DNA from 3 places in the Mesorhizobium sp. CNPSo 4688 genome. Region 1 is predicted to be linked to each of the others. Evidence: predicted binding sites of a transcription regulator. Region 1 holds the regulator's gene; each other region holds the start of a gene.

Region 1 (3,272 bases):
GTCGTCATGCCGTTTGCGGTGCTCAGCGCGCTGGCCATGCCGTTCGGCGCCGATGGGCCGTTCCTCTATGTCATGGGCAAGGGGCTGACGGCGATGATCGCCATCTCCGCCTGGATTTCTCAGCGTTCGCCGGTCGATGCCGTCGGGCTGATCTCAATCCGCTCGGTGCTGCTGGTAGCGGTCGCCCTCGTCATCGCCACCATGGCCACCACCTGGCTGAGGCTGGCGGCCGTGCCTTTCGCGCTGGCCGGCCTGTTGACTGTGCCGCAGGTGCGCACGCCCGATGTGCTTATCTCGGAGGATGCGCATCTGGTGGCATTGCCAATCGGCGGCGGCGAACTCGCGCTCAACCGGGAACGCTCGAACGAATTCACCACCGATAATTGGAAACGGGCATTGAGAGCCGAAACCATTATCCCGCCTGAGATTTTCGAGGCAACGGACACGCGGTTCGATCTAGAGCCACTCGACTTGCCGCCAGGCTCGCCCTTCTATTGCACAGGCAATCTCTGCATTGCCCGGCACCCCGCCGGAGCCATCATCGCGCTGGCAAAAGACCGCAACACAGCGCGGCCAGCCTGCGCTTTCGCGAGCCTGATCGTCATCGACGACGCCACCGCCTACAATCCGTGCCGCGACCCGCTGGTGCTGGTCGTGACCAAGAAGCAACTTGCCCGCGATGGTAGTGCCGCCGTCTTCTTCGACCCACAATCGGCCGCGACAGCGCCAACCATCCGCTTCGCCGTCGACAAGCCCTATCGTCCCTGGCACGAGCAACGCCGCTTCTCACGCGAAGCGCGTGGAATGCCGCCTTATAAGCAGCCCGAGAAGTACAAACCTAAACCGGCTCAGTAGCGCCTGATCAGCCCAACCAGCTTGCCCTGCACCTTGACCCTGTCCGGCCCGAAGATGCGGGTTTCGTAGGCCGGGTTGGCGGCTTCCAGCGCGATCGAGGCGCCCTTGCGGCGGAAGCGCTTCAGCGTCGCTTCCTCTTCATCGACCAGCGCCACCACGATCTCGCCGGGGCTCGCCGTATCGGCATTGCGGATGATCACCGTGTCGCCGTCGAAAATGCCGGCCTCGATCATCGAGTCACCCTTGACCTCGAGCGCGTAGTGTTCGCCGCCCATAATCATGTCCGGCGGCACCGAGATCGAATGGGTCTGGTGCTGGATGGCGTCGATCGGCACACCGGCGGCGATGCGGCCCATCACCGGGATCGACACCGCGGAAACCGCGTCGTCATTGCCGGCCGACATCGAACGAGAAGAGGAGGCCGGCTTGATCTGGCGGCCGAGACCGCCTTGCCCCTGACCGCCTTGACCGAGACTGCCCTGGATGACGCTCGGCGAAAACTTCTTCGCCGCGTTGAGGCCGGGCGCGATCGAGTCGGGCAGCCGCAGCACTTCCAGTGCTCGAGCCCGGTTCGGCAGCCGGCGAATGAAGCCGCGCTCCTCCAGCGCCGTGATCAGGCGATGGATACCGGACTTCGAGGCAAGGTCGAGCGCCTCCTTCATCTCGTCGAAAGACGGCGGGATTCCGCTCTCCTTCAGGCGTTCATGGATGAACATCAGGAGTTCATGTTGTTTGCGCGTCAGCATCGCGGCCCCCACGGGTTCTGAAACCAGAATCGGAAAAAACAAACCCAGAACAAACACTATCTGTTCCAGTTGTGTTCCGCAACCTTTTAAAGTTTAATGAATGTGTTGACGTTTTGTTCAGCGTAACATCAGCACGCTGCAGGCCGCACCCGCGGCTGAGGCCGGAGCGAAGGGCTCGCGCACGATCAAGCCGTTGGCGTCGGCCAGCATTCTCAGCATCGAGGAATCCTGGATGCCGAATGGCGTTGCCACCAGTGCGCCGGCTTCATCCCGGACCACGGCGCGCACATAGTCTTGCCTGAGATCGTTGGCCGGCATCGCGGCGCCAAGTTGCGCCGGGCGAATGTCCTGCCGATGGACGCGGCCGCCGAGCTGCGCCAACAGCGGCTTCAGGAACAGCTGCGAACAGACCAGGCTCGCCACCGGATTGCCGGGCAGGCCGATGCACCTGATATCGCCGAGACGCCCGAACATCAGCGGCTTGCCCGGGCGCATGGCGAGCTTCCAGAAATCGAGCTTCATGCCTTCGCCGGTCAACACGTCGTGCACGAGGTCGTGGTCGCCGACCGAGGCGCCGCCGAGCGTCACGATAACGTCGGCCTTTGCCGCGACAGCCTTGCGCACCAGCGCCGCTATGTCGGCCTTGCGATCTGCCGCGATGCCGAGATCAAGCGCTTTGGCGCCGACAGACTGCGCGGCGGCCACAACACCGTAAGCGTTGGAGGAGATAATCTGATCCGGACCGGGGTCACGCCCCGGCGGCAGCAATTCGTCGCCGGTGGCGATGATCGCGACCAGAGGCCGGCGCACGACGTTGAGCCTCGGATGATTGGCCGACGCCGCAAGCGACAATGCGGCCGGATCGAGCACGCGACCTTTTTGCAGGAGCAGGTCGCCTTGCGAGAAATCCAGTCCACGGCGGCGGATGTTACGGTCTTTCGCGGTCGGCTCGGTGACCTCGATATGGCCATTGCCAAGGTCGCGGACATTCTCCTGGATGACGATCGTGTCGGCACCTTCGGGCACCGGCGCGCCGGTGAAAATGCGGACAGCCTCCGCCCTGCCGACAGAGCCGTCAAAGCCGCGTCCGGCCGGGGCCATGCCGATCACCGAAAGCCGCGCCGGGGCGGATGCCACATCCTGCGCCCGCGCGGCATAGCCGTCCATGGCGGACGCGTTGAAAGGCGGCTGGGTGCGTAGCGCCACGACAGGCTCCGCCAGCACCCGGTCGGCCGCATCCGCCAGCGCGACGCTCTCGGCCGGCAGCGCCGCAGCGCCGTCCAGCAGGCGCTCCAGCGCCTCGGCGACCGGGACAAGCGCCATCAGGCGCCCGCCTTGTAGTCGCCGGACTTACCGCCGGTCTTTTCCACAAGCCTTATGCCGGAAATCACCATGGCGCGATCGGCCGCCTTAGCCATGTCGTAAATAGTCAGGCATGCCACCGAGGCTGCGGTCAGCGCTTCCATTTCGACCCCGGTCTTGCCGGTGACGCGGGCGAGCGCGGTGACCCTGAGGCCGGGCAGCGCCGCGTCCGGCTCGATGTCGACCGACACCTTGGTCAACAGCAGCGGATGGCAGAGCGGGATCAGCTCATGCGTCTTCTTGGCTGCCATGATGCCGGCGATGCGCGCTGTGCCCAGCACATCGCCCTTCTTGGCGTCGCCGTCGAGG
Region 2 (3,272 bases), 120 kb from region 1:
TGGCCCTGGAAGCCACCCAGGGGCTGATGCAGCACGATGCTGGCGTTTGGCAGCGCGATGCGCCGGCCGGGCGTTCCCGCCATCAGCAGGAATGAAGCCATCGAGGCGGCAAAGCCCATGCACACGGTCGACACCGGGCAACTGACATATTGCATCGTGTCGTAGATGGCGAAGCCGCTGGTCACCACGCCGCCCGGCGAGTTGATGTAGAGCGAGATCTCCTTGTCGGGATTGTCCGATTCCAGCGACAGAAGCTGGGCGCAGACCAGTGCCGACATGCCGTCATTGATCTCGCCATTGATGAAGATGATGCGCTCGCGCAGCAGCCGCGAGAAAATGTCGAAGGCGCGTTCGCCGCGGCTCGATTGCTCGATCACCATCGGCACCAGATTGGCAAAGCCGCTCATCTCATTGTCTCCGTTTGTTTTCTTGGGCTCAGGCGGCGCGCAGCAACAGGCGTGGCGTATTCGCGGCCATGGGCGGTTTGAGCTTGTAAGCACCGAGCGAAAGCCGGCAACCGGCGCTCGCCATCGCCACCGCGGGCGTGGCCGCCTGCACAAACCCATCATGGACGATGCGCAAATGCGTACCGCCTGAGACGGTGCGGGCGAGCGTGAAGGTGACGATGCTGTCCAACCCATTGGCATCGCCGGTGTCGGACCGCTCGCGCCAGGAATAGCGCAGCAGTCGCCCCGGTTCGGCATCAAGCACTTCGCACTCGATCGGCGCGTCCGGCCCGGCAAAGGCAAAGCGGTTGCCGGTTTCCGGCTTGATGTCATTCGGCATCATCCAGGCGGCCAAAAGCTCCGGCACGGTCAGCGCCCGCCACACCTTTTCCGGTGCGTCCGGGAGGTCACATTCGAAGGCGAGGGCATCTTTGGCGGCCGGAGCCTGCTTTTCATCGGTCATTGGTCCATGTCCTTCAAAACAGCCTTCAGCCTTTCGATGCGTTCCGGCCAGAATGCGCGGTAGCGTTCGATCCAGCCGAGCAGCGGATCGAGCCCTTGCGGCTCGGCGCGATAATAGGCGTTGCGGCCGGCCCGCCTTTCGCTGACCAGACCGGCGCCGCGCAGCACGGCGAGGTGTTGCGACACCGCCGGCTGCGACACACTCATGCCGGTGCGCAGTTCCGATACGCTCATCTCGCCTCCGGCCAGCCGCTCGTAGACGGCGCGGCGCGTCGGGTCGGCCAGGGCGCGAAAAATCTCTGCTTCGACCATGACAAAAGCATAAGTCGATACTTATTGATTTGGCAAGCGGTCTTTTATGGCGCCGCCGGAAGCCAGCGCCTCACCGGCTCGGCGGCCCCTTCGAAAGTCGCCTCGAAGATCGGCGACGCCAGCACGGCCTGGATGTGAAGCGTTTCGGTGCCAACGTTTCTAAACCCATGTTTTCGTTGGGCAGGAATGAGAAGCGATTGTCCGGCAATCAGTGTCAGACGTCCTTCGTCGATCCACATTTCAGCGATCCCGGCGATGACGGTCAGCACTTCCTCGACTGGGTGTTGGTGTGTCGGAGCCCCGACGCCTGGCTGAACCCACTGTTCGAACAGGCAAAGCTGGCTCGCTCGGTTGCCGGCGGAAACTTGCATGCGGGTTTCCACGCCCGCTCGCCATTGCTCTCGCGGCTGGTCCAGATGCGCAATGACTTTCATTCGCCTCCGCCTTTCGATCCCGGCATAGTCGCAATTTCAGACGCATACCCTACCTCTTGCTGACATTCTTGACAGCCGGGGCAGACAAGAATAGAACAAAAAAAGAACAAAAACCTTGTGGGAAAAGCCAGCCGCGGCAAGCGAGGATCGCATGCAGGCTGTAAGGTGAGCGACTTAAAATTTGTTTCGGATGAGCGCGGAGAAGTGTCATGGCGGGTAGCGTCAACAAGGTCATTCTGGTCGGAAACCTCGGCGCGGACCCTGAAATCCGCCGCCTGAATTCGGGTGATCCGGTCGTCAACATCCGCATCGCGACGTCCGAAAGCTGGCGCGACAAGAATTCCGGCGAGCGCAAGGAAAAGACCGAGTGGCACAACGTCGTCATTTTCAATGACCAGATCGCCAAGGTCGCCGAGCAATATCTTAAGAAGGGCATGAAGGTTTACGTCGAAGGCCAGCTGCAGACACGCAAATGGCAGGACCAGACCGGCGCCGACAAATACACGACGGAAGTCGTGCTGCAGAAATTCCGCGGCGAGCTGCAGATGCTCGATTCACGCGGTGAGGGTGGCGGCCAGGTCGGCAATTATGCCGGTGGCGGCGGTGCGAGCCGTGGCTCGGATTTCGGCCAGTCGAGCCCCAATGAAAGCTTCAACCGCGGCGGTGGCGGTGGTTCCAAGGGTGGCGGCGGTGGTGGTTCGTCGCGCGAACTGGACGACGAAATCCCGTTCTGAGTATCAAGGCCACGTGAAGGGCATTTGAGGAGAGGGCGCGATGTCGCTCGGACCGCTTCTATCGGCGCCCCCTCCCATTCCATGGCACGCCTTCGCGGCGCTAGCCGCGCTTGCCTTGGGCGGCGCCCAGTTGGCGCTGCCGAAAGGCACGACGCGCCACCGCGTGATGGGCTATGCCTGGGCGGCGCTGATGCTGGCCATCGCCGCCTCCAGCTTCTGGATCCAGCAGATCCGCCTCATCGGCCCGTTCAGCCTGATCCATATCTTGTCGATCCTGGTGTTGATCACCGTGCCGCTGGCGATCTGGCACGCGCATAGGCATCGCGTAGCCAAACATCGCAGGGTCATGATTTCGCTCTATGTTTTCGCGCTGATCGGCGCCGGCGTGTTCACACTGCTGCCCGGCCGCATCATGCATGCGGTCGTGTTCGGCTAGGGATGTCTTTCCAGGAGGATGATTGCCGTGAAAGCACGGATCAAATGGGTTGAAGAGCGCACTTTCGTCGGCGAGTCCGGCAGCGGCCACAAGGTGGTGCTGGGAACCGCCTCCGGTCCTGAAGGCAAGACGCCGGGCCCGAGCCCGATGGAGCTGGTGCTGATCGGCACCGGCGGCTGCTCGGCCTATGATGTCGTCCACATTCTGGAAAAAGGCCGCGAGGCGATCGAGGATTGCGCCGTCGAACTCGATGCCGACCGAGCCGAAACCGATCCAAAAGTTTTCACCCGCATCCACATGCATTTCACCGTCACGGGCCGCGCGCTCTCGCACGACAAGGTCCAGCGCGCCATCAACCTTTCGATCGAAAAATACTGCTCGGCGTCCGCCATGATGGCCAAGACTGCGGTCATCACCCATGATTTCGAAGTCGTCGACACGGCGGTGA
Region 3 (3,272 bases), on a different contig from region 1:
TGATCACCACGCCAACCGTATAGAGCCAGTAGTGGATCATGGCGATGCGGCGTGCCGCCTTTTGCGGATTGAGCGCGTAGTAGCCGCCGAAGATGGCGCTCGTCACCCAGCCCAGCAGGTTGATATGCGCATGCGCCGGAAAAGCACTGTGCTCGCCGGAAATGGCCATCTGCAAGCCGGCCGCGATCCCCAATATGAGGAACACGATGGCGGTTTTGAAAAAGAGCTCTGAAACCTTAGGCATGTCGTTCTCCCCCGATGCCGTTACCCCGGTATTGCGAAGGCTACACTCGGGAGTGAAGATTTTCCATACCGTACTTGGGGTTAGTAACGGTTTTCCCTTGATATTGGCGCTCCCCCGTGCCGTCAAAAAAGCCGCCGGGGCGAACCCCGGCGGCTTGGTCATTCGACTGGCCGTTTTAGCCGCGATCGGCTTTACGGCGTTGCCGGAGGAGTCAGCGTGGCGGCCATCTGGTCGATCTTCTCGGCAAGCACGCCGTTGGCCCATTCGGTGACCTCGGGGTCGACCGGCTTGTTGGCCATATCGGCGAGTGCGTCATCGAGCGACGGGATATTGGCAGCAGCGTCGGCCGCAGCCTCCTGCGCCTTCGCAGCCGCTTCTTCAGCATCCGTGACCGCAGCCTCCAGATCCGCCATCGTTGCGTCCTGGGCCGCCTGCTCCTCGGCCGTTGGCGGCGTATCCACATGCGCTGCATCGAAGGCCGCCTGCTGGGCGGCCACCGCCTCCTCAGCCGCCGTCACCGCCGCATTTGCCTCGTCAACCGCGGCTTGGGCGTTCTTGGCAACTGCCGACGCCGTCACATAAGCCTGAACGCCAGCGAAATTCTTGCTCTTGGAGTTCAAATAGGCGTTGATGTTGCGTTGCAGCGAGTTCAGCCGGCCAAGCTTGGCGTGGATGTTCTTTTCCTTGGGCGTCGCGGCGACTTCGACGTCATCGACAGCCTGGTCGTCGGTCGAGGCCTTCTTGCCGGCATGAGCCGATGCCGATTTGCCATGCGAAGCGCTGTTGCCGGATTTGCCGCTACTGCCGTTGCCGCCGCCATGGCCGTTGCCGCCGCCGCTGCCACCGCCATGGCCGTGACCACCACCGTTGCCGTTACCACCAGCACCAGCCAGGGCCGGAGAGGCCAGGAGCGCAAACGCGGCAAGCGCCGCCAAAAGAGTTTTTCGGGATGTCATGATACCTCCTCGGGGGATAGCCCATCTCCGCCGACTCGCTATAGCAGCGCCGTATGAGAATTTGCTAATTCGATGGAGTAAACTTTAGATAAATGGGGTTGCGATGCGCGACAATCGGCCTGCAAAAGGCTGGAGACATTTTTGTAACTGATTGAAATGTAAGATAAATATGGAAATCACAGAGCGGATCAGCCCTTTGCGCGACTGACGCCCTATACTGATCAGACCTTAGGCCCTATTGGCTGTGATACTTAGGTCGCGACCAGCGGAGCCATGACCGTCGTGGCGTAACTTATCGAGCAGGCGTCGAATGCTAGATACGACATCACCGGGCAGCCACCAACGTGATGATCGAGCTTCCGGCAGAGCCGTCGAGGCCGCCCGGGAAGGATGGCCCTTTCAAGCGCTTGCGGCATTTGAGCCTATGGCATCAGCAGGATATCGGCGCCCGACTGCTCGTCGAACAGCACCGCGCAGCCGCGTCCCAGCGCCACCGCCGACAGTGCGTTGGCGACTGCCTCGTCCGGCGACACAAAATCACCGGTCAGCACCCGCAACTCTTCCACGGCCTTGGCCATAGACACGCAGTGCCCGGCAACGCGATCGCTCGCGCAGGCGTCAGCGACGCTGACGAGGTCGATCATTTCGAACTGGCTCATACCGGCCTCCATGAAACCGTGTCCCATCGAGACAATGAACGCGGCGGCGAGAGACAATGTTCCCTGCGCCCGGCGGCAAGGCGGATCAATCGACTGCCGGTTCTCCAGCGAATTCACTGGAGTTAAGCACCTCGCTTGACAGTGAGCCCTGTTTGTTCTCTATTTGTTCGTCAAAACCACCCTAGCAACAGACGCGGCTAATGCTGCAACGCCCAAAGGAACGGCCGGGATGGAACCCACCATCCTGCATGCGGATCTCGATGCCTTCTATGCCTCGGTCGAGCAGCTGCTCGACCCGTCGCTCAGGGGCAAGCCGATTGCCGTCGGCGGCGGTGTCGTGCTGGCCGCCTCCTACGAGGCCAGGGTTTTTGGCGTGCGCGGCGGGATGCCGGGGCGGCGCGCGCGGGAGCTTTGCCCGCAGTTGATCTTTGTCGGCGGAAATTTCGGCGAGTACCAGAGGCTGGGCGACGCCGCGATCAAAGTGCTCGACGATTTCACGCCGCTGGTCGAGCGCATCTCGATCGACGAGGCCTTTGCCGATGTCGCCGGCTGCACGCATCTGTTCGGGTCGCCGGCCGAGATCGCCGCCAGGGTGCGGCGGCGTGTGCGGGCTGAACTCGGCCTGCCGATCTCGATCGGTGTGGCGCGCACCAAGCACCTGGCCAAGATCGCCTCGCAAGTGGCGAAACCCGACGGGCTGGTGGTGGTCGATCCGGCAACGGAGCTCGCCTTCCTGCACGACCTGCCGGTCGGGTTGATGTGGGGCGTCGGCCCGGCGACCAAAGCGCGGCTGGCCGAGATCGACATCGAGACCATCGGCCAGTTGGCCAAGACCCACAGCGGCGCGTTGCGCCGGCTGCTCGGCCCCGCCGCCGGCGAGAAGCTGGCATCGCTGGCGTGGAACCGAGATCCGCGAAAACTCGAGACGCACCGGCGGGCGCATTCGGCCGGCGCGCAGTCGGCGCTCGGCAAGTGGCCGGCCGAGGCCCATGTGTTCGGACCTGTTCTTCTGCATCTGGCAGACCGGGTCGCCAGCCGGCTCAGGGCAAAATCGCGACCCGGCCGCACGGTGACGGTGCGGGTGCGTTTCGCCGATCTGCACGCGGTCACGCGCTCGGTGACGCTCGATCAGCCGGTTTCGGCGACCGCGATGCTGGCCGAAATCGCCGAGGAGCTGGTACGCGGCGTGCTGGCCGCCAACCCTCGGGAAAAGACCATCTCGCTGCTAGCGATCTCGGTGTCGCAGTTGGAAGACAGTGCCGAGCTGCAGCTCGAGCTACCGCTCGGCCTCGATGACGAGAAGCAGCGGCCCGGCAGCAAAAAGGGCCTGGCGCGCTTTGGCGCCGACCGTGCCATCGACAAGATCCGCCAGCGCTTTGGCAGAGAGGCGGTCGGCTATGGCGCGGTGGCGCT

The links. The regulator LexA, encoded in region 1, represses DNA repair genes until DNA is damaged. The targets are predictions, from matches to a motif close to TGTTCNNNNTGTGTTCNG.
Region 2: a site for LexA is predicted at 1,746-1,763, ahead of ssb (single-stranded DNA-binding protein). Genes of this name have one in related genera too.
Region 3: a site for LexA is predicted at 2,013-2,030, ahead of dinB (DNA polymerase IV). Genes of this name have one in related genera too.

The regions. Positions count from the first base shown of each region.
Region 1 is NZ_JBWLUY010000001.1:194,636-197,907, reverse strand. It holds gene AC04SH_RS01070 (ComEC/Rec2 family competence protein) at 1-855, shown strand, start outside; gene lexA (transcriptional repressor LexA) at 849-1,601, opposite strand; gene AC04SH_RS01060 (molybdopterin molybdotransferase MoeA) at 1,719-2,924, opposite strand; gene moaC (cyclic pyranopterin monophosphate synthase MoaC) at 2,924-3,272, opposite strand, start outside.
Region 2 is NZ_JBWLUY010000001.1:318,841-322,112, reverse strand. It holds gene AC04SH_RS01705 (ATP-dependent Clp protease proteolytic subunit) at 1-407, opposite strand, end outside; gene AC04SH_RS01700 (SRPBCC family protein) at 436-909, opposite strand; gene AC04SH_RS01695 (ArsR/SmtB family transcription factor) at 906-1,220, opposite strand; gene AC04SH_RS01690 (cupin domain-containing protein) at 1,265-1,654, opposite strand; gene ssb (single-stranded DNA-binding protein) at 1,864-2,388, shown strand; gene AC04SH_RS01680 (DUF2306 domain-containing protein) at 2,429-2,824, shown strand; gene AC04SH_RS01675 (OsmC family protein) at 2,852-3,272, shown strand, end outside.
Region 3 is NZ_JBWLUY010000011.1:252,951-256,222, reverse strand. It holds gene AC04SH_RS22725 (hypothetical protein) at 1-244, opposite strand, end outside; gene AC04SH_RS22720 (hypothetical protein) at 436-1,200, opposite strand; gene AC04SH_RS22715 (hypothetical protein) at 1,623-1,859, opposite strand; gene dinB (DNA polymerase IV) at 2,089-3,272, shown strand, end outside.